Regions from separate parts of the Catonella massiliensis genome, predicted to be linked through region 1. Evidence: predicted binding sites of a transcription regulator. Region 1 holds the regulator's gene; each other region holds the start of a gene.
The links. The regulator HrcA, encoded in region 1, represses chaperone genes, less so after heat shock. The targets are predictions, from matches to a motif close to TGTTAGCACTCNNNNNNNNNGAGTGCTAACA.
Positions count from the first base shown of each region.

Region 1 (12,775 bases):
GGTATTTGATTTTATTTGTTGTTGGCATCAGTCAGATATTATTGTATGAAGCTTATTTTAGCAAATTGTTAAGGGTATTGAAGGTGGAGCTTATATGGAGGTTTTTGGCAAATTTTGGAGTATAGTAGTCGGTTTTATACTGATATTTATCTGCCCTGTTTACATTATGGAAATGAGGCTTAAAGCTCTTGAAGACATTCAGGTTATGAATGTTTCCGACAGATTCATAGACAAGGTAAAATATACAGGTTATATAGACAGGAAGGAACTTGATAATTTTTACCTGAATATGTCAAAAATAGGAGGTAGTAAAGAGCTTAACCTTGTTCATAAAAAAAGAGCGATAAGACCTGTAGTAGAGAATGGGGAGGTTGTGGACAGCAGGGAATTCTATGTTGATGTTTTCGATGCTGAGATTAAGAAAAGCCTTAAAACCTCTTCTAAATACAGGTTTAAAATCGGCGATGAAATATGTCTGATAATCAGGGATAAAGAGAGGTTGTTAAACATATTTCCAAAGAAAACAATAGAGATGGGAGGTATGATAGAAAACGAATATATTAAAGGTTAGTTCGCTTATTTCTGTCTTTTTGATTATCCTCGTACTTTCCGGAATAGTGGAAACTTATGCAGTTTTTACTGATACAGAGAGAGGACTTTTAGCTAAAAATAAAATGATGGAGATAGCAAAGTCAGGGGCGGCAGATGCACAAGATGATTTCAGATTATCAAAATATGATTTGAGTGAAGGTTATGTTAAAGAGCATATCAAGAAAGAGTTATATGGCACCAAGGAAGATTTGTCGGAAACAGAAAGGCAGATATTATCAAGTGAGTACTTAGATAGTTCCGAAAAAGATATTCTTTCCTTACTCCCTAAAAGAGGTAATTACTCAAAATATACTAGGGATGTATACAGAGTTAGAGCAAACAATACAGAAAGAATATACTTTTATGAGGCAGACAATGTTTATCATAGTTCTTATCTTTGCAGTCATTTGCCTTCTGATAAAAGCGGCATTAGCGTATATTCCTCTATGGAGGAATGTGCCCTAAAGGGAGCATATCCTTGCAAAGCCTGTGTTCTGGGCCTTTATAAATAAGGAGGGAAATTGGAGAATTCATTAAAGATGCTGACAATTGCAGCAGGAATCTTTATAACCTGTGTGGTTATTAGCTTCAGCCTTTTGCTAATGAGGGAAGGCATTTCGTTTGGCAATGTATTTGTAAACGAGCTAAATGAAAAGGAGAGAGATTACAGAGAATACAACATAGCTAAGTATGATTCTGAAATCCTTACTGGAGCGGAGGTAATCAACTTTACCGGTAAATATCAAAATGATCTGGATGTAATAGTGATTACAGACCTTGGCAGCAGAATATTTTCTAAGAACAACAAGTTCAATATTGCAGCCAACATCCCTGAGAACGGCTTCTATATCGAGCCTTATGATGATTATATAGGGCATATAAACAGGGATGGTAACGGAAAAATAAATAGAATACAGTTTGAAATAAAGAGGGGTTAGAGATGATAAAAAATAATCTTAAAAAAATGGTTTTTATTAATGTGGTGCTGATATTTGCTTTCATTTTAAGCACTGTAAATATGCCTGTGGTATATGCTAAGAGCTACGCTACTGAGGGTGAACTGGTTGACTATCTGGTTGAAAGGAGCAATCTAGGCGTCTTTGAGGACAACAGTTTCACCGGCAAAAAGCAGGGGCTAAATAAGTTCGGTATTGAAGGACTGGATTATTTAACATCACCTGAAGAGTCTGTCACAGTTGAAAAGCTGGCCTCTGTTTGTGCTGATATTTTAAGATTTACAGGAGAAGATAAAGGAATCATCCTTAGTGATGATTATTCTCAGTTTCTTTATGTTTATCCTAAGACAAAAGCAGTTTTATTTGAAGATGGTATATGGTCTGATGATTCTTATTATTTGGTATCACGTCAGTTAAGATGGGAATTAAAGCTAAGAGTTATAATGAAGAAACTTGGAAGAGTTAATGATATAAAGTCTGCAAGTAATAGACATCAATTAGACCTTATTACAGTATTAAAAAAAGGAATCATAATTGGTAAATCAATGGGCAGATACACGCAGAACAGAAATCTTATGCCTAAGAGGAAGGTAAGCCTTGCTGAAGCTAAAAAAGTCATTGAAAGGGTATATGATTCGAAGAAGAGATATCCAATGAGCCCTGATGGACAGCTTCTAAGAAAGACTAATCTGCCTTTCTGGGCTTCAGATTACAAGTATATTCTTGCTTCTTATCCGGATTCATATTATGAAACAATGCTTTCTTATGAAAGTCATCTTGCAACCAGCTTTAAATTACATAGTGACTATGATCCACCAAAGTATACATATAGCAGAATTTTAAATGGATTTGCATTTGGAACTAATGATAATATCTACGAAGAGGCAGATAAAGTGCGTAGATTTCAAAATCACAGGATGAATGTAGACTACAGAACCATTGATAAAAAATGGAGAGATAAGCTTATTTCATTCTATAGAAGGAAAGAATATACCAAGAAAAGTGATTTAAATGGAATGAAGAAGGACATAGATAAATATATCAGGTTTGTTAAGGAAAATAAGGTTATAATTGAATCAAAACCTGTCGCAACAGATGCAAGTTCTGCATATTATTGGGATTTCATACCAAGTTTTCATACTTACATGAAATTCAGAATAGTATCCTGTAAAAATCTTGATAAAAATTTGTATAAGATAATATACGGAAGCATTACAGGAGACTGGTCCCATGGACTAGCAAAATACCGTGAAAAGAAAGTAAAGCTTGGAGAATGGTGCGAAGGGGTCTATCAAGTTAATTATCCACTGGGAATGATAACACCTCATGATTTTGAAGAATATCCGTGGAGATGCGTATGGATGGCCGATTTAGATTTAGCAAAAGGGGTTGCCAAAAAAACTAAAAAAATGAGGGTTGTTAGAGTGACCGAGAAAACTAAGAACTTTTTTGCACCGCCTAATGAAACTTGGTTGGGTTGGGAATAATTATGAATAGGAGAGGGAAAGCCTGCTTTTTATTCCTTATACTGACTATTATCCTCACCTTTACTTCTGTAAGCCTAGTAAAGTCGGCTGTATCTTTTGAGGTAAACCCGGAAAATGGCGATATAATCTGGTATTCTTCAGCTATATCAGCAAGAACCGGTACAAGATGGCAGCCAAAAGGCTACTTTATTTCATTGGAACCCTCGGATAAAAAAGATGTTGGTTATCCTTTAAGGAAGAAATCGCCTATTATTACCTTGTATACCAACAATGAAACTGTAAAAACAGAAAAGCAGAAGTCTTCCTTGGGTTTAAGTAAAGTAAAGAATTCAATCTCAGGAAAGTATATTAAGGATCAAATCATGTCTAATAAGACTTTTTATTCCGAACTTATAAAAAAGTACAGGAACGGGGATAAGAAGCTATATATCGATACAGTTTTTGAGACCTATGAGCTGGTAAATGATGCTTATACAAGAAAAAAAGTTATTGATGCTTTTAGGAAGAAGAACAAGGCGGACTTTGAAAAGCCAAATGGTAAGTATATATATGTAGATGGGCACAAATATGAATATGATAGTGAGAGAGATGAAGTAAAAAAAATCAGAAAAAATGATTTGACAGATATTGATAAAATCCAGGGGGCAGAGGGATGGAGTGAAGAGACTAAAAAGCAGTGGTTGAGTGACAAGTATTATAATTATGCGATTAATTATGAGATCTATTCTAATGTACTTGTTAAGTATGTAGACAAGAAAGGTAAGCCGCTTTGGGATGAGGAGCTTACAGATAAGAATAATGCTTCAGGTTCAAAGATGTTAAATATTAGTTCAAAGGACCTGAGCAATCCTCATTATGCCTATCATAGGGATGAAAAAGATAAGGAATTAACTCAAAGTGAGGAAAAGAAGTATTTTGGTGATGAGGTCACTATAAGGCTTCCTAAAGAGATAGTAGTAACGAGAAATAAGAAAAAGGTAAAGTATAAGCTTATTTCCAGTGAGTACAGGGAAGCAAGTACACCTAATGTGCCTGAAAACATCAAGATAGGAAATGAGGCTTCCCAGCAGAAGGTTGTGCTAGGCAATGAAAAGTCTGTTGTAGTGGGTGTATATGAAGGACCACCTCCAACCGTATATGAAAAAGAAGAGGAGATATCCGGAGAAATTGGTACACCTGAGCCAAAGGGGGTGATTGGCTCGGGTACCATGGGTAATTCTCCATTTGACATTGAGAAAGGAATACCGGTCAGTGAATATTATTTTAAAAACGTTGTTACTGAGAATTATCTTCTTAAATACCGCTTTAAGAGAAAAACAGGAGAAAAACTGATAGATGTAAGAAGTTATATTAATTGGCATCTGCACTGGACAACAGGCAAGGGTAAAAAGCGTAAACGCCATTCTAAAGTTAAGAGAGTGGATTATCTAACCACAGTTCAAAGGAAGTATTCATATTGGTATATTGACAGTCTTTTGGTGTATACGCTTGATGGCGCGGTTTTGGTTAATGCCGCTATACCTGATACAGGAAGTATGATGATGCCAAAAGAGCCAGTTACACCAAAAGTAGAGTATATTACAGGCTTATCATTTGATGAGCATGTAAAGCCACCACTTGAAAGCCTAACATCAGTTCATCTGGGAGATAAATCGGCAAAAGGGCGTACTATACCGCCTTATAATCCTTCATCTGCTGTTGAATCTCATATAGGTGACCTGATGGTTAAAAATGACCGTCTTGTCATAGATGATGAGCTTATTATGGATGATAAGGAAGTAAGAAAATCTGCGCCAAAGCCCGTGAAACCGGCAACAAAGGGTAAGAATATAAGTGATAAAGTACTGTATGAAGATGGAAAGACGATAGATACACAGGTACAAAATGGTATTTACGAAAGTAGTGGGCAAGTATTTTACACGCTTAGCGACAGCGTAAATCCTGAAGGAGAAACAAGTCTGGTATTTGATATTGATGATGTAAATCCGGTTAAGGTGCATACTCCTGTGGTCTGCGATTACAGTATCGAAGACGCCAGAAAGTGGTGCCAGCTGATAAAGCCCGACAAGTCTTTATACCAGCTTGTGCTTGAAAAGGACTTTGGTATTGACATCAAAACAGTCGGAAACCACTTGGATATAAAGGGGTATGGTGAAAGGGATTATTCAAAATATACACTGAAAAAGGAAGTCGTTTTTCCTTTTGAAGTTGAAGTGGATGGTAAAACCTATTTTGCAAATGAGCCAATAACAGTGAGCGGCAATACGGTTTTTCATCTTCCTATGACAGTTAATGAGGGGAAATACATTGTTGTAGTAAGAGCCTATGCTCTAAATCATATATCGAATTCAGATGCTGAAGAATATGCCAATCTTTCGTATAAGAATTATATAGCTGAAAATAAAATCAATGTGGAAGTAAGCGGCAGACTCATAGATTTTACCTTATTAGATGTTAAAAATACATCAATGTGGGAAGGAAGGAATAAGCAATTTGTCTTTGGTAAGGGTGTTAGACTATACAATTTACCTCTTATCAAAGGTGATAATCCTAAGTTTACCAATGAGGGAGCCTTCAAGAAGGGATATGCGGTTTCCTTTGAGATGACAACCATAGGGAATTATATTGGTGAAGCATACGGCATAAGGATGGATTTTGACTTTTATGTTATTGACACAAAGGCAGGAAGCAGGATACCTGTTGATATTTATTATGAAGAGGTGTCTGGTAAAGATAATAAGAAGCTGGGCTTAATAAAGGTTGGAGGTAAAAGAGACAATAGTAACATTCATTTTACTAAAGTAGGAGATAGAGATATTGGCTTGTACAGGTATGATAAGGCACTACTGCCAAAGCAGCTTTTGGCGGCGGGAAGTAATATGAACCTGCAGAGATGGAGGGGAGAATATTCTTTACCGGAAAGGATATATGTCTGCAAAAAGGGATTCAACCTCGAAGGGTATATGAAAAAGCATTCATTTATATATTTTGATGAAGATTTTTGGATTAAATCCGGCTATCTTACTGTCTTAGCAGACATTTCTACCTTAAAAGACGGGAAAAAGGTATTAAGCTATATCAACTCCGATAATGAAAAGGATGGGTTCTTTAACAATTGGAGATATGAAACATTTGGAAGAAGGAAGAAAGACATCAATGGGGATGAGATAAAATTTTTACACGGGGATCTCTTTGTGTTTGACCTGTCTAAGAAAATATGGCAGGAGAGAAGGACCAAAGTTAAAAAGGTTTATTAAAAGCATTGACAAAACCAAGGCTTGAAGCTATCATTTTTATATTGACTTAGGGTGATAGGAGTATTTGATACCCTGTGATGCAGGTTTGCTACAGATTGCTGTAGCAGACTTGTTTCATAATGAACGTATAGAAATAGGCTTGTTTTATGAGTTAATATGCAGAAAATAAGCTTTATTAGTTTTGACTTGTTTGGAGAGTTTATATGTGAAATTATGCCTATTGGTTTTAGCTTATTTGGAGAGTATATATGCAGAGAATAGGGTTTATTGGCTTTGGCCTCATTGGAGGCTCACTTGCTAAGATATGGAGAAAAAAGCATCCTGATTATATATTTACAGCGTATAATTATAAAAAAGATGAAGATACTGAACTTTTATTGGCTAAGGATGACGGAGTTCTGAATGAAATAGTAACTGATTTGACACAGTTTTCAGAATGTGATTTGATAGTGCTTTCTGCTCCGGTGATGAGCAATATATCTTATCTCAAAGAACTTAAAACCATAATAAAAAAAGACTGCATAGTTACTGATGTTGGCAGCGTTAAGGGAGCTATAGCTACAGAAGCTGTTAACCTTGGAATGAAAGAGCAGTTCATAGGCGGACACCCTATGGCGGGTTCAGAGAAGACAGGCTATTCAAACGCAAATGTGCATTTGTTTGAAAATGCATATTACATACTGACACCTTTTAATGACACTGATGAGACTAAACTGGCAAAACTTAGAGAATTAGTAGATGAAACAATGGCAGTTTCCATAATTATTGATGCAAAAAAGCATGATTATATAACTGCTGCAATAAGCCATGTTCCTCACGTTGTTGCTTCGTCACTTGTTGGAGTAGTAGCTAAAGCAGATGAGGAAAATGGCTTACTTGCGATGCTTGCTGCCGGAGGATTTAGGGATATAACTAGGATAGCTTCATCCTCTCCTAAGATGTGGAAGGATATCTGCCTTACAAATAGAGACAGCATAGGAGAATTCCTCGATAAATACATTACTGAACTTAAAGAAATAAAGACTCTGATTGAAGATAAAGACGAGGAAAGACTGTATCATTTTTTTGACAGTAACAAAGACTACAGAGATTCTCTCCCTCTTAGAAAAAGCAATATGGCGGTCTCTCACGAAATTCTTTTATATGTACCTGATGAACCTGGCTCAATCGCCATAATGGCTTCAATACTTGCAGCCAAGGGTATTAGTATTAAAAATATTGGAATAGCGCACAACAGGGAGTTCTCAGACGGGGTACTTAGAATTGAATTTTATGACAGCCATTCAAAAGAAGCTGCACTTGTGGCTATAAAAGAGAGAAATTATAAAATTTTTGATTAAAAAGGGAGGCCATATAATGCCCAAACTTTTATTTATATACAATCCCAATTCGGGTAAAGGTAATATAAGAAAGGAAATATCCTTAATCCTTGAAAAGCTGTCGCTTAAGGGCTATCAAATAACAGTATTTCCAACGGCTAGAAGTGGTGATGCAGATGAAATGGCTAAGAATGAGGGTCATAAGTTTGATTTGCTTGTATGTGCAGGAGGAGATGGTACATTCAACGAGGTTGCCAGAGGCCTTATGGAGTCCAGAAAGCTAGGAAATAAAATCCCTGTGATTGGGTATATTCCTGTAGGCACAGTTAATGACTTTGCAACAAGTCTCGATATACCAAAAGATGTATCCGATGCAGTAGATGTTATTATCTACGGAATGTATAAAGAGGTTGATATTGGTTCTTTCCATGTTGGAGACCAGGGCGAGCTGTATAGCTATTTTACTTATGTTGCTGCTTTTGGCGCATTTACAGAGGTTTCTTATGAGACTTCTCAGGATGTAAAGAACGTTATAGGAAAGGCAGCATATTTTCTTGAAGGAGTTAAAAGCCTTCAAAAAATCAGACCATATCACTTAAGAATAACCTATGATGATTATGTTATTGAAGATGATTTCATATTTGGTATGGTGGCTAACTCAAAGTCAGTTGGGGGATTTAAGGGGATTACAGGTCCTGAGGTGTATTTGGATGATGGAGAGTTTGATGCAATATTTGTAAAAACACCTAAGTCACCACTTGACTTGCAAAATATTATTAATTCATTTATCCTTATGGATATGAAAACAGATAATATCTGTCATTTTCACTCAGGCAACATAAAGATAGATGCAGATGAAGGCTTGCAATGGACTCTTGACGGCGAAGCCGGAGGACTACATCAAAATGTTCAAATAAAAAACCATAAACAGGCGTTAACAGTAAAGGTAAGGTAAGAATAATGGAAAACTTAAACAATGAATTTATTACACTCACAATCGGAAAGCAAAAGAATATAGCACTTATTGCGCATGACGGGAAGAAAAAAGAGCTTATACAGTGGTGTTTGGACAACAAAGCTGTTCTTGAAAAGCACTTTCTATCGGGAACCGGAACTACAGCAAGGATGATAACAGATGCAACTGGGCTGCCTGTCCGTGGTTACAACAGCGGACCTCTTGGCGGAGATCAGCAGATAGGTGCTAAAATTGTTGAGGGGAAGATTGATTTTGTTGTTTTCCTTTCAGATCCTCTTTCTGCACAGCCACATGATCCTGATGTAAAAGCATTTTTAAGAATCTGTCAGGTTTATGATATCCCAATTGCCACCAATAAAGCAACCGCTGATTTTATGATTACCTCTGCTCTGATGGATAAGGAATATGACCATATGATAATTGATTTCAACAAGAATATAGCTGACAGAGCGAGGACCTTATAGTATATGAAAACCAGTGATTTTTATTATGATTTGCCTGAAGAACTTATAGCTCAGGATCCTTTAGAGGACAGAACTGCATCAAGGCTTTTGGTTCTTAACAGGGAAACAGGGGCTATAGAACATAAGATATTTAGTGATGTAATAGATTATCTTAATGAGGGGGATTGTCTGGTTATTAACAATACCAGAGTTATTCCTGCAAGACTTATAGGCGAAAAGGAAGGCACAGGCGGCAAGGTTGAGGTCTTGCTGCTTAAGAGAAGGGCAAATGATGTGTGGGAAACCCTGGTAAAGCCGGGAAAGAAGTTAAGGCCCGGAGCCAGGGTTACTTTTGGAGACGGAAGACTTAAAGCTGAGATTTTGGAGATTGCAGAAGAAGGAAACCGATTAGTCAGATTTTATTATGAAGGCATATTTGAAGAGATACTTGATTCCCTGGGTGAAATGCCGCTCCCTCCATATATTACACACAAGCTTGAAGATAAAGAAATGTATCAGACTGTTTATGCTAAGTATGATGGCTCAGCAGCAGCTCCTACAGCAGGTCTGCACTTTACCAAAGAGCTTCTGTCTAAAATAGAAGAGAAGGGTATAAAAATAGCAAGTATAACATTACATGTCGGACTTGGAACCTTCAGGCCTGTTAAGGTAGATGATGTAAACAATCATCACATGCACACTGAATGGTATGAAGTAAACGCTGAGGCAGCTGACATTATTAATGAAACTAAAAGAAACGGCGGAAGAGTAATCTGCGTAGGTACTACGAGCTGTAGAACCATAGAGTCGGTTGCAGATGAGACGGGGTGTATGACGGCAAAAACAGGAGAAACTGATATTTTCATCTATCCCGGCTATAGATTTAAGGTTATGGATGGGCTTATAACAAACTTCCACCTTCCTGAGTCCACCCTGGTTATGTTGGTTTCTGCATTTGCAGGAAAAGAAAATGTACTTGCTGCTTATGAGACAGCTGTTAAAGAAAGATACAGATTCTTTTCTTTTGGTGATGCTATGATATTGATTTGAGAGTATATAATCTCTTATATAAAGGTGTAATCAAAAAATATGTATATGAGGCACTCTAAGAAGAGTGTCTTTATTATTTTAAAGGACACAAATATTACACAATTTTTATTGCAATTTTCTATTGACAAATTATATATAAGGTGGTATCTTACTAATAGATGTTAGCACTCTAGTTAAGTGAGTGCTAATAATTAAAAGAAAGGAGAGATGAGATGGAACTTGACGATAGAAAACTTGAGATACTTAAAGCTGTCATCAAGAACTATCTTGAGACAGGCGAGCCTGTCGGCTCCAGAACAATATCTAAGTTTTCTGAGTTGAAACTTAGCTCTGCAACAATTAGAAACGAGATGTCTGATCTTGAAGATATGGGGTATTTGGTAAAGCCTCATACTTCGGCAGGAAGAATACCTTCGGATGATGCTTACAGATTATATGTCGATTCGCTTATGCAGACCAAAATAAAGGAAGAAGAAAGTCTTAAAAAGGATTTGATTGAAAAGTCAGATAAGCTTGAGACTTTACTTCAACAGGTTGCCAACTTACTTGCAATGAATACAAATTATACTACAGTTGTATCTGCTCCTAAATATGAAAGCAACAATATTAAATTTATACAGCTTTCAGAGATTGATGAAGAAAATCTCCTTATAGTAATTGTGTTGGAAAAGAATGCTGTTAAGAACACAATAATTAGGCTTGATGAAGCGGTTGAGAAAAGTTTACTTCTTAAGCTTAATATTATGCTTAATTCATTTCTTGCTGGACTTAATATGAAGGACATAAACATAGGAGTTATTGCAAAGATGAAGGAACAGGCAGGAGAATATGTGAACCTTGTCGGAAGAATAATAGATGCAATAGGATCTGTATTCTCTGAAGATGATTCACTTAGAATATATACAAGTGGTACTACGAATATTCTAAAGTATCCTGAACTTAATGATAGTGACAATATGCAAAAGCTTCTTTATACAATCGAGGAAAAGAAAGAACTGAGTGCTCTTCTTACAGACAGGATGGATGATGGCAATGACGATGGCATTCAGGTCTATATAGGAAATGATACGAATGTTGAAAGCTTAAAGGATTGTTCGGTTGTGACTGCAACTTATGAGATTGAAGAGGGTGTATACGGCAAAATAGGCATTGTCGGTCCTAAAAGAATGGATTATGCTAAAGTTGTCGGCTCACTTAAAAATCTTATGAGGCAGTTAGATAGCATATTTAAGCATCAGAGTGAGGATAAAACTACAAAGGCAATTAAGCTTATAGATATGAAAAATGACGTAAATTATGTAAGTGATACATAGAAAGGTGGTAGATTGTGAAAGATAAAAAGAAACATTCTGAAGAAAAAATAGAAAATGTTGATACTGAGGAAACAACTTCAGCTGAAACAGTTTCTGAAAAATCTTTAGATGAAAAAGAATTAAATAAGATAAAAGAAGAAAGAGAAGCATCAAAAGAGGAAGAATATAAAAACAAGATAGATGAGTTAAATGACAAGCTAATGCGCCAGATGGCTGAGTTTGACAATTTCCGTAAGCGCACTGAGAAGGAAAAGTCGCAGATGTATGACTTAGGTGCGAAGGGAATAGTTGAAAAGATTCTTCCTATCATTGATAACTTCGAAAGAGGACTTGGCAGCCTTTCTGAAGAAGAAAGGGAAGGAGCCTTTGCTAAAGGCATAGATAAGGTGTATAAGCAGCTTATGCAGTGCCTTGCGGATGTAGGAGTTACTCCTATAGAAGCTGTTGGCAAGGAGTTCAACCCTGAAATACATAATGCAGTTATGCACGGTGAAGATGAAAATCTTGGCGAAAACACCGTAGCAGAAGAAATGCAAAAAGGCTATATGTATAAAGAAAGTGTAGTAAGACCAAGTATGGTTAAAGTTGTTAACTAGCATTTGCGGGATTGCAATATAAGCAGTTTCGTATCACATTAAAATATAAATATTAAAGCGAGGTAATTATTATGAGTAAAATAATTGGTATTGATTTAGGTACAACAAATTCATGCGTTTCAGTTATGGAAGGTGGACAGCCTGTGGTTATTCCTAATGCTGAGGGTATGCGTACAACTCCTTCAGTAGTTGCATTTACAAAGAATGGTGAGCGTCTTGTGGGCGAGACTGCAAAGCGTCAGGCTGTAACCAATGCAGATAGAACAATATCTTCTATCAAGAGACATATGGGAACTGACTATAAGGTAAATATTGATGGCAAGTCATACAGCCCTCAGGAGATTTCAGCTATGATTCTTCAGAAGCTTAAAGCTGATGCAGAGGCATATCTTGGAGAAAAGGTAACAGAGGCAGTTATCACTGTTCCTGCTTACTTTAATGATGCGCAAAGACAGGCAACTAAGGATGCAGGTAAGATTGCAGGTCTTGATGTAAAGCGTATCATCAACGAGCCTACAGCCGCTGCTCTTGCTTATGGTCTTGATAATGAAAAAGAACAGAAAATTATGGTTTATGACCTTGGTGGCGGTACTTTCGATGTATCTATCATCGATATCGGTGATGGTGTTATTGAAGTTCTTTCAACCAACGGCGATACCAAGCTTGGTGGTGATGACGTAGATAATGTACTTACCAACTACTTCATCGCAGACTTTAAGAACAAAGAAGGTGTAGACCTTTCTACTGATAAAATGGCTCTTCAGAGACTTAAAGAAGCTGCTGAGAA
Region 1 is NZ_JAEPRJ010000001.1:1,336,314-1,349,088, reverse strand. It holds gene JJN12_RS06065 (hypothetical protein) at 95-571, shown strand; gene JJN12_RS06060 (hypothetical protein) at 618-1,103, shown strand; gene JJN12_RS06055 (hypothetical protein) at 1,113-1,529, shown strand; gene JJN12_RS06050 (hypothetical protein) at 1,532-3,034, shown strand; gene JJN12_RS06045 (DUF5704 domain-containing protein) at 3,037-6,291, shown strand; gene JJN12_RS06040 (prephenate dehydrogenase) at 6,540-7,631, shown strand; gene JJN12_RS06035 (diacylglycerol/lipid kinase family protein) at 7,648-8,565, shown strand; gene JJN12_RS06030 (methylglyoxal synthase) at 8,571-9,050, shown strand; gene queA (tRNA preQ1(34) S-adenosylmethionine ribosyltransferase-isomerase QueA) at 9,054-10,079, shown strand; gene hrcA (heat-inducible transcriptional repressor HrcA) at 10,292-11,392, shown strand; gene grpE (nucleotide exchange factor GrpE) at 11,407-11,988, shown strand; gene dnaK (molecular chaperone DnaK) at 12,060-12,775, shown strand, end outside.

Region 2 (12,775 bases), 680 kb from region 1:
GTGGATGATAAGAAGGTTACAGACCACTATGCCATCATTCCTACAGGGAATCTAAAAGAAATTGCTAAGCAGAGTGAATTAAACCAGAAAATTTACGATATAATAGTTAGGAGGTTTTTAGCAATTTTCTATCCTCCTGCAATTTATGATAAAGTCAGTCTTGTGACCGGAATTAAGCATAAAGAAGGAGATTTTACCGAGGAATTTTATTCTTATGTGAAGGTGCTTAAAGAAAAAGGCTATCTCGAAGTAGTGGGTTTTCCGTCTAAAGAAAAGGATAAGAAGGACGAGAGCTCTGATACAGGGGATGCAGCCGATGAGGTTTCAGATAACGAGGCTTTATTAAATCTTCTATCATCACTTACAAAGGGAAGTCCTCTTTCCGTTAATAAGCTTGAAACTAAAGAAGGAAAGACAACTCCGCCAAAGCGCTATACCTCAGGCTCTATGATACTTGCCATGGAAAACGCCGGCCAGCTCATAGAAGATGAAGAGCTTAGGGCAACCATCAAGGGAGCGGGTATAGGTACTTCTGCTACAAGGGCAGGGATCATAGAAAAGCTTGTAAAAATAGGCTATCTTGCTCTGAATAAAAAGACGCAGATACTTACACCTATGCTTTTTGGGGAAATGGTGTATGAGGTTGCAGATATGGCCATACCTGCTATGCTAAATCCTGAAATGACAGCAAGCTGGGAAAAGGGGTTGTCGGGAGTAGAGGCCGGGGAGATAAGCACTGATAAATACGAAGAAACACTTAATACCTATGTAAGAAAGTACATTGACAATATAAAAGTTAAAGACCTGAGCAGAGAACTCGGTAACAGGCTTGAAACTATAAAGAAATTGCAAAAATAACAAAATTATCATGAGTCCAAATTGCCGCGGCATAAAGCCTATGGCTTGATTGCGGAATTTACAAGCAGCTTTGTGAGTAATTTGGATAACAAATAGAGGGGCAGGATATGATAAAGAGCTTAACAAAGGTTATTTTTACAATTACTATCTTTATGTTTATTACTATTACCGGAGGCAGTTATTTTAACAGCATAGGTTCACTTGCAGCTGAAATAAATCCGGATACTGACTACAGTGCCGGGGAAAGTCCGGCTGAAAATGAGCAGATTAAAGTCGAAATAAGCGAAGAAAGTAAGGAAGACAATAAAAATACTGAAGAAATAGTAAAAGAGGACAAGGAAGAAAACCTGATAGACGACAAGGACATAAGGGATATAAGACCAAGTGAGACCGCTTATATGAGCATAAAGCTTATCAGGAAAAACAGCAAGTCTAAAAATACAGCTAAGTTTATTTTGGACTTTAACCTTGGAGATGAAGTGGTAAACGGGGTGGAAGAGCTTGCACTCGCAGATGTCTTATATATCGAAGACCTTGATTTTACACTTCCCTTGGAGAAACAAAATGAGCTGAAGATTGAATTTGAACTTGCGGGGCTTAAGAATAAAAAATATAATTATTATATTAGTTCTCGTAACAATTTGAAATATGATGGATATTTTGAAATAAGCTCATTAGAATCTGATAATGAATCAAAGTCCGGAGTTGTATTCAGAGGTATTCCTAAGAAAAAAGTTTTTGCAGGAACTAAGGTAGTACTTAGGATGCAATCTGATGATGTTGACAGTTCACTGATATTTAACGGCAAGAAGATAGAGCCTGATAAGACAGGTAAAGGTAAGAGAAAATTTGAAATTGTGGTATCAAAGAACGGAAGCTATAAATATAGCGTAAAATCAAATGATGAGATAACCGAAGGTATATTAAAAGTAGATTTTTTTAAGAATCATAAAAATAAACTGGATATACCTCTTAGTTATCAGAGTCCCGATTATCCTGAGGGCTGTGAAAGCTATGCTTCTGTAGCTGTCTTAAAGCACTTTGGATTTAAGATAAAAGAATCGGAATTCATATCAAAATATCTGGATATGATAAATCTGTGGGATAAGAGAGTCACTAAGATTAAAAATTTATTTGATAAATACTATCTGGGTGATCCTTCAAATAAAAAGCAGCAGGGCTATCTTGCCAATCCACCGGTTTTGGTTAAGGCTGTGAATAAGTATTTTAAGAAGAACAAATCAAAAAAATATGTTGCAGTAGACACTACCGGGAAAACACTTAAGAAACTTCTGGAAGAGGAAGTATTAAATAATAATCCCGTCATAGTATGGCTCACCATAGACAATAAAGAACCTCATACTGCCAAAGTAAGAGGGGTTCCGTACGTATTCCCAAGCCATACAATGGTTATATCCGGATATGATAGGAAGAAGGAGCTTCTTTATCTAACGGACAGCATTTCGGGATATAGGTCGGTAAGCTATGATACAGCTAATGAATTATATAAACTTACAGGAAAGAAGAGCTTTATCCTACAAGAAAAGAAATAGAAGGGAGTTTATATGGAGAATATAAAAATCACCGAACTTTTTGACCTTACTAAAACTATGGCATCAGACTATTTGGACTCCTTTACCTATCCGTTTGAAGCACTAAAAGGAATAAGTGAGCTCATAGTGCGACTGGGAGAAAGCCTTGATAGCAGTGTTTATGAAAAAAGAGGAGAAGACGTCTGGGTGGCTAAGTCTGCAAAAGTTGCTCCTACAGCCTTCCTTGGAGGTCCTTGCATCATAGGTGAACATACCGAGGTAAGGCATTGTGCCTTTATAAGAGGAAGTGCGCTGGTAGGCAATGGCTGTGTGGTAGGTAACTCTGTTGAACTTAAAAATGTGATAATATTTGATGATGTCCAGGTACCACATTATAATTATGTGGGAGATTCCATTCTAGGTTATCATTCTCACATGGGAGCAGGCTCCATCACAAGCAATGTGAAGGCTGATAAGACAAATGTAGTCATTAAGTCTGAGACTGGCAGCATTGAGACGGGACTTAAAAAGGTAGGAGCCTTCCTCGGCGACTACGCAGAAATAGGCTGCAATAGCGTGCTTAATCCCGGAACTGTGATAGGAAGAAATTCTAACGTCTACCCTCTTTCGATGGTGAGAGGAGTAGTTCCGGCGAACAGTATATACAAGAAAAAAGGAGAGATTGTGGCTAAAAATGCGTGATTTAAGTCTTAATGAATTTTCAGAGAAGCTTTTTAGCAAGGAGGCTGTACCAGGAGGCGGAGGAGCATCAGCCCTTGTTGGTGCCCTAGCCGTGTCTCTTGGTGCAATGGCGGCAAACCTTACTATAGGTAAGGAAAAGTATGCCAAATATTCAGATGAACTAAATGCTAACCTTAAAAAAGCAGAAAAGCTTAGACTCCGCCTCCTTGAGCTTATAGAAGAGGACGCCGCAGGCTTTGGAGAGATAAACAAAGCCTATAAAGTAAAGCCAAGGGATGAAGAACTAATAGAAAAAGCCCTTGTAAGCGCCGCAACCCCTCCTCTTAAGATGATGGAGGCAATTAAAGAGGTAATTGACATTCTTATTATTTTTTCAGATAAAACAAGCGTACTTGTGGTAAGTGACGTGGGAGTAGGTGCTAAGTTTGCGGAGGCAGCCCTTAAGTCAGCTTATCTGAATGTAGTGGTCAATGCAGCGCTTATGAAGGATGAAAAGACAGCCACAGAAATTGAAGAAAAGGCTGAGAGGCTGCTTCATTATGCTAAAAAAGCCGATGAAGTATATGAGAATATCGTAAAGCAGTTAAAGGATAAATAAAACAACTGAAAAAATATCCAATAAAAGCACCAATTGTTGCAAAAATTTTGTCAAAAATATTGCTGTTTAGTTTGATGATTTTTTAGAGCCTTTAGTGTATAATCACACTAGGGAAAGTTTTAAAAATTTCTCGTTTGATTTCAAATTATTCACTCTTTAAGTCTTATTTATTTTAAATTGACTGTAAATAAGTCTAAAGCAGGGAATGGTTTGTAAGCATAAAAGAACAATATAACACAAAGAAAGAGGTACAACAGAATGGCAAAGATTGATTTAACACAGTATGGCATTACAGGAACAACAGAGATCGTTCACAACCCTTCTTATGATGAGCTCTTCAAAGAAGAGACCAAGGAGAGTCTTACAGGTTATGAAAAGGGACAGGTAACAGAGCTTGGCGCTGTTAACGTAATGACAGGTATTTACACAGGTCGTTCTCCTCAGGATAAGTTCATCGTTATGGATGAGAATTCTAAGGATACTGTATGGTGGACAACACCTGAGTATAAGAATGACAACCACCCTGCTTCAAAGGAAGCTTGGGATGAAGTTAAGAAGCTTGCTCAGGAAGAGCTTTCTAACAAGCGTCTTTTCGTAGTTGATGCATTCTGTGGTGCTAACAAAGATACAAGAATGGCAGTTCGTTTCATCGTTGAGGTTGCTTGGCAGGCTCACTTTGTAACCAACATGTTCATTAAGCCAACCGCAGAAGAGCTTGAGAACTTCAAGCCTGATTTCATCGTTTACAATGCTTCTAAGGCTAAGGTTGAGAACTATAAGGAGTTAGGCCTTAACTCTGAGACAGCTGTAGTATTCAACATCACAAGCCGTGAGCAGGTTATTCTCAATACCTGGTATGGCGGAGAGATGAAGAAGGGTATGTTCTCTATGATGAACTACTATCTTCCACTTAAGGGTATGGCTTCAATGCACTGCTCTGCTAATACAGATATGGACGGAAAGCATACAGCTATCTTCTTTGGTCTTTCAGGAACAGGTAAGACCACACTTTCAACAGATCCTAAGCGTCTCCTTATCGGTGATGATGAGCACGGCTGGGATGACAATGGAGTATTTAACTTCGAGGGTGGTTGCTACGCTAAGGTTATTAACCTTGACAAGGAATCTGAGCCTGATATCTACAATGCTATAAGAAGAGATGCTCTTCTTGAAAACGTAACTGTAGATGCAAGTGGCAAGATTGACTTTAAGGATGGAAGCACAACAGAGAATACTCGTGTATCTTATCCTATCGACCACATTGAGAAGATTGTACGCCCTGTATCAGCTGCTCCTGCTGCAGAGAACGTTATCTTCCTTTCAGCAGATGCTTTTGGAGTACTTCCTCCTGTATCTATCCTTACACCTGAGCAGACACAGTATTACTTCCTTTCAGGATTTACTGCTAAGCTTGCAGGTACAGAGCGTGGTATCACAGAGCCTACACCTACCTTCTCAGCTTGCTTCGGACAGGCTTTCCTTGAGCTTCACCCAACAAAGTATGCTGAAGAGCTCGTTAAGAAGATGAAGAAGAGCGGAGCTAAGGCTTATCTCGTAAATACAGGCTGGAACGGAACAGGCAAGAGAATATCCATCAAGGATACACGTGGTATCATCGATGCCATCCTTAATGGTGATGTAAACAAGGCTGCTACAAAGAAGATTCCTTACTTTGATTTTGAAGTTCCTACAGAGCTTCCAGGTGTTGATACACATATTCTTGACCCTAGAGATACTTATGCAAATGCTTCTGAGTGGGATGAGAAGGCAAAAGATCTTGCTGGAAGATTCATCAAGAACTTTGCCAAGTATGAGAACAACGAGGCTGGTAAGGCACTTGTTGCAGCAGGTCCTAAGCTTTAATTAGAAACTAAATAATATATACAGTAGCTTTATCCTCTCCTCGGGGTGACCAGGGAGGGGATATTTTTTTGCCCTGTTAGTGTTGAATATTTTCACGAAAAAGGTATAATTAAATAGTTATATGTTGTTTAATTGTTCGTGCTTGATTGGAGGTATTTATGAAAAAAAAGCTAATGGGACTTGCCTTTGGGGGCGCATTTTTAGTGGCTTCTCTCGGAGTATTCGGCTTAGTAAAGGCAGAAACCACCTCAGAAGATATTACGCCTAATCTCAATGTGGTAAGAAGCATAGAGGACAAGGATCAGGTCAATATGTATAAGGCGGTTATTGACGAAAAGGGATATCAGAACATAACCTTGAACTTTGATGCGGCCAAAAAGGATGAGGTAAATAACGGCTGGACACTCAAGGTATATGATGAAAATAAGGAAGAGCTATACCAGGTGTCTGGGATAAAAACTCAGTTTACCAGCGCGAACTTTGCCTTCGCCAAGGGGAAAACCGTGTACATTTCTGTTGAAAGCGGTATCAAATCTTCTATGTTTATGCCCAAAGGAGTGGAATATAACTTAAACTTCCACACCTATGCAGACAGTGACTATGAAACTGAGAATAATAATAAGTACGTTGATGCCAACGAGATACCTACAGGAGGCGCTGTCAAAGGAAGTATCTTAAATAAGGATGATGAGGATTATTTTGTATATCAGATACCAGAGAGTGGCTATACCAAGGTTTCATTTGAAATACTTGATTTTGTTCCTAGTAAGATCTTGGGCGGCTGGAATCTGGAGATATATGATAAAAATAAAAGCCTTGTATACAAGGAGGCAGGCATCACAAATGACGTAACACTTCCTGAGCTGCCTCTGGCAAAGGGACAGAAAATATACATAAGAATCCATCCTAAGCTTGCCGTAAGTACCTTTGCACCGGTAGAGGTTGAATACAAGTTGAAGGTAAATACCGTAAAGAGTGGTAAATGGGAAGCCGAGAATAACGGAAGCTTCAAAAAGGCAAATAAGTTTAGCGGAACTAAGTATGCCAATATTATAAACAGCTCTGATGAAGACTACTTCACCTTTAAGGCAGCAAAGACCGGCAAATACAAGCTAAGCATAGATACAGGCGACAATGTAAAACATGTTTACAAGGTAGAGGTTTTTGTAAATAATAAGTCAAAGAAAGCTGTATCCAAGGTTACTATGAGTGACAAAAGTTATACATTTAAGGCTAAAAAAGGTCAGAATGTATGGGTTAGGATATATGGAATTTCTGGCAACAGCCCTATAGGCAATAAGTATTCTCTTAAGTATAAGTTTGTTAAAAAATAATATCTAATGTAGCCAAGCCCCAATTGATTTGATACTTTTGGGGCTTGATTAAAATAAGAATTATACTGATTATATTAGGAGGTAACTATGGATTTTCTAAAACTGGCAAGAGAGAGATATTCCTGTAGACAGTTAAGTGATAAGAAGGTTGAAAAGGAGAAGCTTGATAAAATCATCGAAGCCGGCATACTTGCTCCAACTGCAACCAATGCGCAGCCTTACAAGATATGGCTTATAGAAAGCACTGAGGCTAAGGAAAAGCTTGCAAAGGCAAACAGATATCAGTTTGGAGCAGAAGTATTCTTCGTGGTTGGTGCCAAAGAGGATGAGGCCTGGGTAAGGAAGTTTGATAACCACAACTTTGCCGAGGTAGATGCCACCATAGTAGCTACACATATGATGCTTGAGATAACTGAGCTTGGACTGGGTACTACCTGGGTAGGACATTTTGATGCGCCTTTACTTAAGGAGGAATTTCCTGAGATGAAGGGATACGAGCTGATAGCCATCTTCCCTGTAGGCTATCCTGCTGCTGAGGCTAAGCCTTCCGAGAGACATACAGTAAGGAGGGCGGTGGAAGAAGCAGTAATGGTTCGGTAGATGTTTTAATTGTGACAATTTTGTGATAATTTAAAAAACTACTTGCAAAAATATATAAAAGAGGTTATTATATGATTATAGTTTAGCACTCACATAGAAAGAGTGCTAATAATATGAATTCATAATGATTTAATATAAAGGAGGAACTAAGATGAAATTAGTACCATTAGGCGACAGAGTTGTATTAAAGCAGATAGCGGCAGAAGAGACCACAAAGTCAGGTATTATATTACCTGATCAGGCTCAGGAGAAGCCACAGCAGGCTGAAGTTGTTGCTGTAGGTCCTGGCGGAGTAATAGACGGTAAAGAAGTAAGTATGCAGGTTAAAAAGGGACAGAAAGTTATTTATTCTAAATATGCAGGAACCAATGTAAAGCTTGAGAATGAAGAGTATATCATAGTTAAGCAGTCAGACATTCTTGCAGTTGTTGAATAAGTAAAAACAATCTGATTACGAATATTTTATATATATGTAAGGAGAAAGAAAATGGCAAAAGAGATTAAATTTGGTACAGAGGCTAGAAAAGCACTTGAAGCTGGTGTTAATCAGCTTGCAGATACAGTTAGCGTAACTTTGGGACCTAAGGGAAGAAACGTAGTTCTTGACAAGAGCTATGGCGCACCACTTATTACCAATGACGGTGTTACAATTGCAAAAGAGATAGAGCTTCCTGATGAGTTTGAAAATATGGGAGCACAGCTTGTAAAGGAAGCTGCAACTAAGACCAACGATGTAGCAGGTGATGGTACAACTACAGCTACAGTTCTTGCTCAGGCTATGATAAATGAAGGTATGAAGAACCTCGCTGCGGGAGCTAACCCTATCATCCTTAGAAAAGGTATGAAGAAGGCTACTGAGTGTGCAGTAAAGGCTATTTCAAAGATGAGCTCTCCAGTAAAGGGAAAGGATCACGTACAGAGAATAGCTGCTATATCAGCAGGTGATGATGAAGTAGGAACACTTGTTGCAGATGCTATGGAAAAGGTAAGCAAGGACGGTGTTATCACTGTTGAAGAGAGCAAGACTATGAAGACTGAGCTTGACCTTGTAGAAGGTATGCAGTTTGACAGAGGTTATGTATCAGCATATATGTGCACAGATATGGATAAGATGGAAGCAGTTCTTGACAATCCATACATCCTTATCACAGATAAGAAGCTAAGCAACATTCAGGATATACTTCCACTTCTTGAGCAGATTGTACAGCAGGGAGCAAGACTCCTTATAATCGCTGAGGATGTTGAAGGTGAGGCTCTTACAACACTTGTAATCAACAAGCTTCGTGGTACCTTCAATGTAGTTGCAGTTAAGGCTCCTGGATATGGCGACAGAAGAAAAGAAATGCTTCAGGATATCGCTGTACTTACAGGCGGACAGGTAATTTCAAGCGAGGTAGGACTTGAGCTTAAGGATGCTACACTTGAGCAGCTTGGACGTGCTAAGAGCGTAAAGGTTCAGAAGGAAAATACAATTATAGTTGATGGCGAGGGCGATTCAGAGGCTATTAAGTCAAGAGTTGCTCAGATAAGAAGCCAGATAGAAGAAACAACCTCTGATTTTGACAGAGAGAAGCTTCAGGAAAGACTTGCTAAGCTTGCAGGCGGTGTTGCAGTTATCCGTGTAGGTGCGGCTACAGAAGCTGAAATGAAAGAGAATAAACTCCGTATGGAAGATGCTCTTGCAGCTACCAAGGCTGCTATAGAAGAAGGAATAATCGCAGGTGGTGGTTCAGCTTATATCCACGCTTCAAAGGATGTAGAGAAGCTTGCTGCTTCACTTGAAGGAGATGAGAAGACAGGTGCTAAGGTAGTTCTTAAGGCACTTGAGGCTCCACTATTTAAGATAGCTGCCAATGCAGGACTTGAAGGAGCAGTTATCATCAGCAAGGTAAAAGAAGGCAAGGCAGGATTTGGTTTTGATGCACTTAAAGAAGACTATGTAGACCTTGTAAAGGCTGGTATCCTTGACCCTGTAAAGGTAACAAGAAGTGCACTCCAGAACGCTACAAGCGTAGCTTCCACACTTCTTACCACAGAAAGCCTTGTGGCAGACATCAAAGAAGCTGCCCCAGCAGCCCCAGCAGGAATGGGCGCCCCAGGCATGGGAATGATGTAATGATACAAGAATAGAGAGAGAAAGCCCCCACCACAAGCTCGCTTGAGGGTGGGGGCTTTTTCTCTCGTTGTAGGACTGCGAGAGTGCGAAGCACGAAGCAGTCCGTGTATCATTAATGATACTACTGGTTTACCTTCACACTCTTAGGCAGCAAATCAAGATTCTTAATCATATCCGTATCGCAGGTCAGTTTCTTAAGTTTCTTAAGCTTTAATAGCTTAGATACATCAGTCACATAATTTCCGGAAATGTTAAGTTCCTCAAGTAAAGGCATCTTATCTACAAAGTCAAGATTTTCTATATAGGTATTTGCCAGGTTAAGCTTCTTAAGATTAGGGAAATGAGAGAGAAACTTATTGGCATATACACCAAACTTATCAGTGCCTCCCTTGTCTACATCATTGTTATAAATCTCAGTTCCTGATAGATCAAGCTCCTTAAGGACTTTATTATCCCTTAAGCTCTTTACAGAGAGTATAATGTAGTTAATGCCTGAACCATCTGATTTCGGAGAGAAGCTAACTATTTTTGTTACCTGAGGCAGTGAGAATACATCTGTATAATCTCCATAGTGGGCAATGCTTCCGTATCCAAAGTTTATTGTTTTAAGCTTAGGAAGCTTTGCCAGATACTGTGCCATATCCGGCTTAATTAACCAGTCGTAGTCATAGAGAGTAAGCTCTTCGAGGTTATTCATACCTGCAACAGGTTTAAAAGAGTAAGATTCGTTACCTATTTCTTCTATCTCAAGCCTCTTTATTGATGACATACCCGCTATTATACTTAGATCCCTGGCTCTTATATCCACATCGCTAAGAGCGGTGAGCTTGCTAAGATTAGGAAAAGTTATATTATAATTCCATATACCGGATATACTTAGCTTCTTAAGACTCTTTAATGTAGCAAGAGCGCTTACGTCAGTCAAATCTCCACAGCTATCAAGCGTAAGCGAAGTAAGTGATATACAGTTTTTTAAGCCATTAAGCTTAATAACAGGGCAACTGTCTATACTAATACTCTTTAAGTATGGCATATTTTTAACAAAATCAAGAGTCTTTAAGTCTTTTACATTCTTAAAAGCCAGGCTTTCAATCTGTGGTATACCGCTAAATACATTGAAATGTTCAAAGGTTGTATCATAACCGTTAATTGAAAGGGACTTAAGCTTTGTAAGTGAGGTAATACCCGCCAAATCCCAGGTGTCTTTTTCTGCAAAGTCAAGAGAAAGTATCTCAACATTAGGAAATGAAGAAAGGAAGGACAAATCCTTTATAGCATCTCCCTTTTTAAGACTCGTAAAGTTAAGCATTTTAAGGTTCTTATAAGTCTTTAATGCGGATATACTCTTTTCTATGTCGTACAAGCTCGTCGTGCCGAGACCATAGATGTTGCTTACGTTTAAGGCAGGCATATGTGTTAAGTATTCGGAAGAAGTACCTGTATAATAGTGAAGCTTTTTAAGGTTTTTAAAGTCCGTAGTATTATAGCTCTCACCTGCAGGCACTATATCGCCCTCATTGCTAAAATCCAAAGACTCAAGCTCTGTAAATACCTGAAAATCTTCTTCTGTTATGTTTTTAGTGCCTGCAATTTTTAGCTTAACAGGCTTATCCGGAGCACCGTAGTTAGCTGTGTTCTTTGCATATGTAAATATCCAAGGAGTGCTGTCATTTTTCTCAGAAGTAATCGGAACAGCCTCTCTATCTACCTTTAGGTATTTAATGGATTCATAATCAGCCTTTTTAATATCGGAAAGAGGCTTTTTAAATGCGGCTTCGACAAAGTCTATCACTGCCTTGCTTTCAGGCTTTGTCCTATATGTGACAAAAGGCGAAGCAGCTGTTTCTTCCGACTCTGCTGTCGAGCCATTATCACTATATACATCATAGCTTGATGTACTTCTTAGAATCTGTGGAACAAAGATGATGAAAACTGCGCCAATTATACAGAAAATGACTGCTAGAGGCGCAGCGGCACTTGGAGCTGTTTTCCTGTTATAATCAGAACTCCTTCCGGTGTCACCTATATGAAGCTCTTTGATATTGAAAGTCTGGTTGATATTAGGTTTCTCCTCTTCAAGTAAGAACTTGGTGCCACAATAAGGACAGGTAGTGAATTTCCCCATCTGATCTTCCTTGATATCGAGATTTCCCTGACACTGAGGACATTTCATGCTGATGATTTTCATTGTTCTTCTCCCCTTATGAAAATAGTTAACGACATTAAATAAAGTATACCTTTGTCTCGTTTAATATTATACAGCAAATGGTATAAATATTAAAGAGGCAATATATTTTTTTAAGAATTCGTAAGAATTTCTAAATGATTTCTCCAATACTAAGCAAAAATAGCATCTTGAAATAAACGAAAAATTGTAGTAGAATAAAGAGACGGTGTCCTAAGATTTAGGAACTTTAATTTATGATAAGCTTTTAAGGAGGAATTTTTAATGATTTCAGCAGGCGATTTCAGGAATGGCCTTACAGTCGAGATTGACAACAGTGTTTTCCAGATTATTGAGTTTCAGCATGTTAAACCGGGAAAAGGTGCAGCTTTTGTTCGTACCAAACTTAGAGACATAAAGAATGGTGGTGTTAAAGAGACTACATTCCGCCCTACTGAGAAATTCCCTCAGGCAAGAATAGACAGAAAGAACATGCAGTATATGTACGCTGACGGAGATATGTACAACTTCATGGACAATGAAACCTATGAGCAGTTTGCGCTTACCTCTGAGCAGGTTGGTGACGCACTTAAGTTTGTTAAGGAGAATGAGACAGTATCAATGCTCTCACACAACGGTGTGGTATTCTCAATTGAGCCACCTATGTTTGTAGAGCTTGAGATTACTGATACTGAACCGGGCTTTAAGGGTGATACAGCTACAGGTGCTACAAAGCCTGCAGTGGTTGAGACCGGAGCTACAGTCTATGTACCTCTTTTTGTAAATCAGGGTGACAAGATCCAGATTGATACAAGAACAGGCGAATATCTTAAGAGAGTATAAAATTACCGAGCTGTCACAGTTTTGTGCCGGCTCTTTTTATAATTTTAGAGTTAAATATATAAAGGTTTTTAATAATTATTAGCTTTACAAAAAGTAAGGGATTTACTAATGGAGCAGAACTGTGACGGTGTGCTTTTGCGGTATGCTATAAGAGGTGAATACTGC
Region 2 is NZ_JAEPRJ010000001.1:2,020,733-2,033,507, reverse strand. It holds gene JJN12_RS09100 (DNA topoisomerase) at 1-858, shown strand, start outside; gene JJN12_RS09095 (C39 family peptidase) at 966-2,411, shown strand; gene JJN12_RS09090 (acyltransferase) at 2,424-3,092, shown strand; gene JJN12_RS09085 (cyclodeaminase/cyclohydrolase family protein) at 3,085-3,690, shown strand; gene pckA (phosphoenolpyruvate carboxykinase (ATP)) at 3,949-5,553, shown strand; gene JJN12_RS09075 (hypothetical protein) at 5,712-6,887, shown strand; gene JJN12_RS09070 (nitroreductase family protein) at 6,975-7,487, shown strand; gene groES (co-chaperone GroES) at 7,639-7,923, shown strand; gene groL (chaperonin GroEL) at 7,975-9,603, shown strand; gene JJN12_RS09055 (leucine-rich repeat domain-containing protein) at 9,725-11,791, opposite strand; gene efp (elongation factor P) at 12,053-12,610, shown strand.
Region 2: a site for HrcA is predicted at 7,568-7,598, ahead of groES (co-chaperone GroES). Genes of this name have one in related genera too.

Region 3 (8,227 bases), 540 kb from region 1:
TTCTCATAATAAAAATGGCAGCTTCTGAGATTATGCCACATTACTGAGATATACCTCTATCACATTAACAAACATAACCCATCAACTGCCATGATTATTTTAAGATATTTTATTCAGCCAAAAGCTTAAGCACCTCATTACTCCTTGCTATAAACTTAGTCATAGCCTCAGGGGAAAGCTGGCGGTTCGCTATAACTGCAAGGTCGTAAAGCTGTTCACAGAAGAGCTTTACCTTATCATTATCAGCTTCCTCCTTATGGTCAAGAAGATACTTAACCAGCACATTGTTGCTGTTAAGCACAAGAACCTCTCCCATCTCAAAAGGAGAATCTCCCATAGCCCCCATACCATACTGCTTCATCATATCCTGCATCCTGCGTACTTCTTCTGATACGGTTATCATAGAAGAAACATTCTCATTCTTAAGGCTTTCAACCTTAACCTCAAGCTTCTCCTTATCAAGCGCCTTCTTAAATAGCTCCGAAAGGCTCTCTGTCATAGCCTTTACCTCTTCCTCAGGAAGCTCATTCTTTGCAGAAGCATTTACCTTGGAGTCGATACGCTCAAACTTAAGGTCATCATTCTTCATCTCAAGAGCATTGATAAAAGGCTGGTCTATCCTGTGTTCAAGTATAACGGCATTTAATCCATTTTCCCTGAACATGTTGATGTACTGGCTCTGCTCACGCACATCTGTCACATAGTAGATTATCTTCTTAGGCTTCTCCGGCTCAGTCTCTGCACCGTCTTCTTTCTGTTCCTCTTCAGTCTTTTCTTCCTCGACCTTTTCAGGCTCTATAGTCTTTACATAGTCATCAAAGGTTACATACTTGTCGTTTAAGTCCTTAAAGAGGATGAATTCCTTCATCTTCTCCTCAAACTTATCATCCTTTAAGCAGCCGTACTTGATGAAAGGACTGATATCATCCCAGTATTTCTCATAATTTTCCCTGTCTGTCTTGCAAAGCCCTGAAAGCTTCTCAGCCACCTTCTTGGTTATGTAGTCTGATATCTTCTTAACAAATCCATCATTCTGCAATGCACTTCTAGATACATTCAGAGGCAGGTCAGGGCAGTCAATTACACCCTTTAAGAGAAGCAGAAACTCAGGGATGACCTCCTTAATGTTATCTGCTATAAATACCTGGTTGTTGTAGAGCTTAATGGTTCCCTCTGCTGCCTCGTACTCGTTGTTTATCTTAGGGAAGTAGAGGATACCTTTGAGGTTGAAAGGATAGTCCATATTCAGGTGAATCCAGAAAAGCGGTTCTTTATAGTCTCTAAATACCTTTCTATAGAACTCCTTATAGTCCTCTTCACTTACTTCGTTAGGATGCTTAGCCCAAATCGGATGAATATCATTGATTGGCTTTGGAGCCTCTTCCTTCTTCTCTGCCTCCTTGCCATCCACCACCTCAGTCTTTTCAGCCTTAAGCGCATTTGCATTGGTGTAGTAGATTTCAACAGGCATAAAAGAACAGTACTTCTCTAAGATTTCCTTAACCCTGTATTCATTGGCAAATTCGTAACAGTCATCATTTAAGTAAAGTGTAATCTTGGTACCACGCTCCGTCCTGTCGCCATCTTCCATAGTGAAGTCTATGCCCTCGTCTGATACCCAGTGTACAGGCTTTTCTCCCTCTTTATATGAAAGAGTATCTATAGTAACTCTTCTTGCTACCATAAATGCTGAGTAGAAACCAAGTCCAAAGTGCCCTATAATCTGCTCCTCACTTGTCTTGTCCTTATACTGCTCAAGGAAGCTCTGAGCACCTGAAAATGCTATCTGGTTGATGTACTTCTTCACCTCGTCAGCAGTCATACCGATACCGTTATCAATGACAGTTATGGTCTTTGCTTCGCTGTCTGTGATTACATCCACTCTATATTTATTGTCCTCAGGAGCCTTCCACTCCCCTATTCCATCCAACTTTTTAAGCTTGGTTATAGCATCACAGGCATTTGACACCAACTCTCTTAAAAAGATATCGTGGTCGGAGTAGAGCCATTTTTTGATAATCGGAAATATATTTTCCGAAGTAATTGATAATGAACCTTTTTCAATATTTCCCATAGTATATCACCTCGTATATTTATTTGTATTTTTGATATTTAGTCGTTTAAAAGCTAAAAATCGAACAGCTATTAACTGCTCGATTAATATAATAATACTGATTTAAAGCTTTGTCAAGGTTTTGTTAGCACTCTTTTTAATTGAGTGCTAACAAAATATATTTCCTTCATTTTTCGTCAATTATTCACCAAATACAGCCTTATAGTCTGCCTGGAACTTTGCTATCCCCTGGTCTGTAAGAGGATGCTTTGTCATACCTTCAATTACCTTATATGGTATGGTTGCAATGTCCGCTCCTGCAAGAGCACAGTCTGTAACATGGATTGGATTGCGGATGGATGCTGCTATTATCTCTGTTTCATATCCATATATACTAAATACTTCTGCTATCTGGCGGATAAGGTCAATACCCGGCTGATTGATGTCATCCAGTCTTCCAACAAAAGGTGACACATAGGTTGCACCTGCATTGGCTGCAAGTATAGCCTGATTTACGCTAAATACTAAGGTTACATTGGTCTTTATCCCTTCAGTAGCAAGTACCTTAACAGCCTTAAGACCATCTACAGTCATAGGAATCTTTACAACCATGTTCTTATGAATAGCAGCTATCTCTCTGCCTTCTTTTATCATGCCTTCCGCATCGGTGGTTGTAGCCTTAACCTCTCCACTGATTGGTCCGTCTACAATGGAAGCAATCTCTTTAATTACCTCCCTAAAGTCCCTCCCTTCTTTTGCGATAAGAGAAGGATTGGTAGTAACTCCGCAAATAACCCCCATGTCATTTGCTTTCCTTATGTCCTCTACATTGGCTGTGTCCACAAAAATCTTCATAGTATACCCTCCGTTTGATATTTTTAACTTACATTTACCATGGGGTAAATGAGTTTATGCTACTGAGTAAGGCCTATCCATGACTTTATAGTATCATTATTGCATAGAATTTGTGACTTTTCAATAACCTTTGAGGCAAAATTTCATGACTTTTCAATAACTTTTACACCTGATTTTTATGATTTTTCAATATTTCAAGAGCCTGTGACAAATGCAACCACCCTGCCACAGACTCATATTTATCCTTATAACACTTCCACAGCCCTTTTCTCTACCTCTAACCCTGCCTTGTACCTCTCCATATAAGCCTCAAGTCCTGCTGCATCTCTAACATCAGGCTCTATGGTAGTTCCTTTCGCATCCTTAAATATTATCTTTTCCAGATACTCAGAAAGGCTCATGTTATCCTTATTTATGAGGTAAGACGCAAGTACAGCCATTCCCCAAGGGCCTCCCTCTCCTGCAGTATCCATAACCGTAACAGGAGCATTTACTGCTGCTGCAAGGTAGCTTTGTGCAACCAGAGGTGTCTTAAAGAGCCCACCATGCCCCATAATCTTAGTCACCTTAACCTTTTCATCCTTAAGGAGAATATCAAGCCCAATCTTAACCGCTCCAAGTGAAGCATATAGATGAGATCTCATAAAGTTTGCAAGGTTAAACTTACTCTCAGGCATTCTTGCAAACAATGGCCTGCCCTCATTCAGGTGGACTATACCCTCCCCCGAATAATAGCCATAAGAAAGAAGTCCCCCACAGTCCTTATCTCCGCTTAAGGAAGCATTATATAATTTGCCATACAGCTCACCCATATCTGCCTTTATTCCAAAAAGCTCTGCAAATTCCTTGAATATATTCACCCAGGCATTTAAGTCTGAGGTACAGTTATTAGCATGTGCCATAGCTACAGGGTACCCGTCTGGTGTAGTCACCATATCTATCTCTCTGTAAAGCTTTGATAAGCCCTTTTCAAGCACAAGCATGGCAAAAATGGATGTGCCTGCAGATACATTTCCTGTACCTACAGCTACCGAGTTGGTAGCCACCATTCCCGTTCCTGCATCTCCCTCAGGCGGACAAAGAGGTACTCCTGCCTCCAGGTTTCCGCTTTCATCAAGAAATGCTGCTCCCTCAGATGTCAAACTACCTGCATTATCTCCTGCTGAGAGCACCTTAGGAAAGAGCTCCATAAGCTTTACGTGGTAACCCTTATCCAGAACCAGCTTTTCAAAGTCTTTAATCATCTTTTCATTATAATTCCCATTTTCAATAGGAAAAATACCGGCCGCATCTCCTACACCTATAACTCTTTCTCCAGTGAGCTTAAAATGTATGTATCCAGCTAATGTTACAGCAAATTCAAGCTCTTTCACATAGTCCTTCTTATCAAGAACTGCCTGATAAATGTGGGCTATAGTCCATCTAAGAGGTATATTAAAGTTAAAAATCCTGGTCAGTTCATCCGCAGCATCCTCTGTATCGCTATTTCTCCAAGTCTTAAAAGGTGTAAGCAGCATTCCCTCTTTATCAAATGCCATAAGTCCATGCATCATGGCACTTATGCCCATTGAGCCTATTTTTTTCAGGGTAACTCCATACTTTTCTTCTACATTTTTTCTTAGAGAAGTATAGCACTTTTTAAGCCCTGCGTGGATTTCTTCTAAAGGGTAAGTCCATATCCCATCCTTAAGAGAGTTCTCCCAGTCATAGACACCAACACCCAGAACCTCTCCGCTAAAATCAACAAGTACAGCCTTTATCCTGGTTGAGCCAAACTCTATACCAAGGGATGTCCTCCCTTGTTTTATAAGCCTAGACTTCTCACTGCAAATCGCTTCATTTCCCATATTCTCTCCATTTCTTACTTCTGCCCATAGTACGCATTTGGTCCATGTTTTCTTGTAAAATGCTTCTCAAGGTAATGAGCAGGAGCATTTTCCGCCTTAGGATTTACTATCTTAGCAAAGATATCCATCTTGGCTACCTCCTCCATAACTACCGCGTTATGCACAGCGTCAAAAGGTGTCTTTCCCCAGGAAAATGGGCCGTGGCTCTTACAGATGCAGGCAGGAACATAGTCAGGATTGATATTCTTTTCATTAAAGGCCTTTACTATCACAAGACCGGTATTCTTCTCATAATCCTCATCTATCTCCTCCTTGGTAAGATGCCTTATGCAAGGTATATTCCCATAGAAATAGTCGCACTGGGTGGTACCCATGCAAGGTATGTCCTCGCCTGCCTGCGCAAAGCCTACTGCATAAGGAGAATGAGTATGCACTATTCCACCTATATTTGGAAAAGCCTTGTAGAGTTCAATGTGGGTTTTGGTGTCAGAGGAAGGGTTGAGCTCTCCTTCCACCCTGCCTCCATCGAGGCCAACTACAACCATATCCTCAGGTCTTAGTTTATCATATTCCACTCCGCTTGGTTTTATAACCACAAGTCCCTTCTCCCTGTCTATGCCAGATACATTACCCCAGGTAAAGGTAACCAGACCATATTTTGGTAAAAGCATATTGGCTTCGTAAACTCTTTGTTTAAGCTCGTTTAGCATAACGGCCTCCTTATTTCATAAAGAACTTCTGTAAATCAGCTTCTGTGGTGTCATCACCAATTGTAATAAGTTCTGTGCCTGTAAGCCTTGCAAACATAGCTATATCATCCCTTGTAAGCGCTGTAGATACCACCGAGTGATGAGCACCTCCTGCATAGCACCAGGCTGAAGTTCCGATGTTAAAATTAGGTTTGTGTCGGTACATAATCCTTGCCACAGGAAGCTTAGGCATTGGCTTAGGCTGTTTTACAAGTTCTATATCTGCACATATAATTCTAAATCTATCTCCCATATCCACCATTGTTACCTGAATTCCATCTCCAGTAACACCATCAAATACAAGTCTTGCAGGATCATCCTTCCCGCCTATTCCAAGTGGATGAACCTGTATCTCAGGCTTGGTGGCTGCAAATGCTGGTGGAACCTCAAGCATATGAGAAGCAAGCTCAAGCTCCTCTCCCTCTGTAAGGTCATAGGTGTAGTCCTCAATAAAGCCTGTAGCGCCTTCCCTACCCTCAGCCATCTTCATAAGTATAGCTGACATGGCTGATATCTTGTAGTCTCCCTCCGGACCAAAGCCAACACCCTTTGTCATAAGGTTCTGTACAGCAAGTCCCGGAAGCTGCTTAAGCCCGTGTAAATCCTGGAAGGTATCTGCAAAGGCTCCAATTTTATTCTTTTCTAAAAACTTCTCAATAGCTACCTCATACTTTGCCTGCTCACTTACAGCCTCTGTGTTTGTGGTAGCCATAGTGTATTTGTCAGCATATTCCTTCATCTTAGCATCGATTTCTTCTTTTGACACCTTAGCTGCTATATCTACTATATCACCAATTGCGTAATAATTACACTCCCAGCCGTATTTAATCTGGCTCTCTACCCTATCGCCGTCAGTAACAGCAACTTCTCTCATATTGTTACCAAAGGAAGCGACTTTAAGTTTCCTTGAAAATGCTATAGCCTTAGATACCTCTGCAAAACGTTTAATCTTAGCAATTACATTTGAATGCTTGTAAAATCCCGCTGCAACCTCGTGTGTGATTCCCATTCTTGCTAAAATGAGGCATACTCTCTATCGCCGTGTGCAGCCTGATTGAGATTCATAAAGTCCATATCTATACTGTCATAAGGAAGCTTTTCATTTGCCTGAGTATGAAGGTGGAGAAGAGGCTTTCTAAGCTCCTGCAAGCCTTTTATCCACATTTTCGCAGGTGAAAATGTATGCATCCAGGTGATTACACCTACACAGTCATCATCATTTGACACCTTGCGGAGATTATTTATACAAATCTCTGAAGTCTCAACTGTAGGAAGCAGTTCTACCTCTACTATCCCTTTTAGCTTTTCATTTAAGAATTCAGCCATTTCTTTGCTGTCATCTGCCACCTGCTTAAGGCACTCATCACCGTATAAATCCTGTGAACCTACAACAAAATATAACTTTTCCATCATTATTCCCTCCTGTTATTTTTCTATTATGTCCCTTACAGAATTACCATCGTTAAGTACGACGGGAAATCTGTGGGAGTAATTTTTATTCTGCCAATGGCTGTCTGTCAACATTTTTATCAACTTCTTTGCCGCAGTCATCCCTAGCTCAGCCTTTGGGTGCACAGCAGAGTAAATCTTAAGGCTTTCATTTTCTACAAGCCTGGCATCATCAAACGAAACCATTGATAAGTCCCTTGGTACTAATACCCCCTTATCTTTTAAGAAATCCAGATAAGAGTAGGCTATCTCATCATTGTACATTATCATAGCTGTACAATCTTTTGCTTTTCTAAATGTTTTTGCAAATATTTTGTCTCTTTGTTTCTCCGCCATATCCTTAGTTGAGTACCATCTGATATAGTCATCATCAAACTTGACCCCATAGTCCGAAAGACACCCTATAAAACCTTTATACCTCTCCTGACCCTGGATGTCGTCATACTTGAACATCCCTCCTATCCTCTTATGTCCGTTCTTTATAAGGTGTTTGGTCAGCTCATAGCCCGCCTCCGCATCCGACATCTCTATACTGCTAAAGTTCTGATTTGAGTAGTGGTTATGTATGAATATTGTTGGTATTTTCTTTTTCACTATTTCCTTATAAAGTCTTATATTAGGATTTGGAAAGCTTGACTTGGTACCTTCTATTATAAGCCCCGATACCCCTGCTTTTAAAAATCCTTCTAAGTATATAGCCTCATCATTAAGTCTGTTTTTGGTAACCGCCACATCTATGAAATAGCCTTTCTCCTCAAGAACCGACCTGATTCCCTCATACACTTGCGGGAAGAGATAATCTGAAAAGTAGCTAAGAATAAGTCCTATATGCTTCTTTTCCTTGTCACTTTCTGCATTTTTGTAAGAAACAAAGGTGCCGCTTCCTCTTACTCTTGTAATTAGTCCTTCTTGTTCAAGCTGCTTTAGCGCATTCCTTACTGTCTGTCTTGAATAGCCAAATTTCTTCGCAAGCACGTGCTCCGATGGGAACTTCTCCCCATCCTTTATCACTCCGCTAAGAATAAGGGTATGCGCCCAGTTGTAGAGTTTACGATACTTTAGGCTGTCATTTCCGGACTTATCCAAAACATTTGACATAATGAACCACCTCTTTATTTCTTTATTTTCATAATAATATTGTCTACTAAGTAAAGCAAGGGAATTTAATTTTAAAAGTATAAAAGTTGTATTTAAATAGACTTTTTAAAATAATCAAATGAGCATTATCTATATAAATGAATATATCCTATTCCAGTGATTTTTTCAACATTTTC
Region 3 is NZ_JAEPRJ010000001.1:1,880,367-1,888,593, forward strand. It holds gene htpG (molecular chaperone HtpG) at 110-2,074, opposite strand; gene fsa (fructose-6-phosphate aldolase) at 2,255-2,908, opposite strand; gene JJN12_RS08535 (xylulokinase) at 3,154-4,755, opposite strand; gene JJN12_RS08540 (L-ribulose-5-phosphate 4-epimerase) at 4,770-5,465, opposite strand; gene JJN12_RS14765 (L-arabinose isomerase family protein) at 5,476-6,513, opposite strand; gene JJN12_RS14770 (hypothetical protein) at 6,519-6,917, opposite strand; gene JJN12_RS08550 (GntR family transcriptional regulator) at 6,930-8,051, opposite strand.
Region 3: a site for HrcA is predicted at 2,197-2,227, ahead of htpG (molecular chaperone HtpG). Genes of this name have one in related genera too.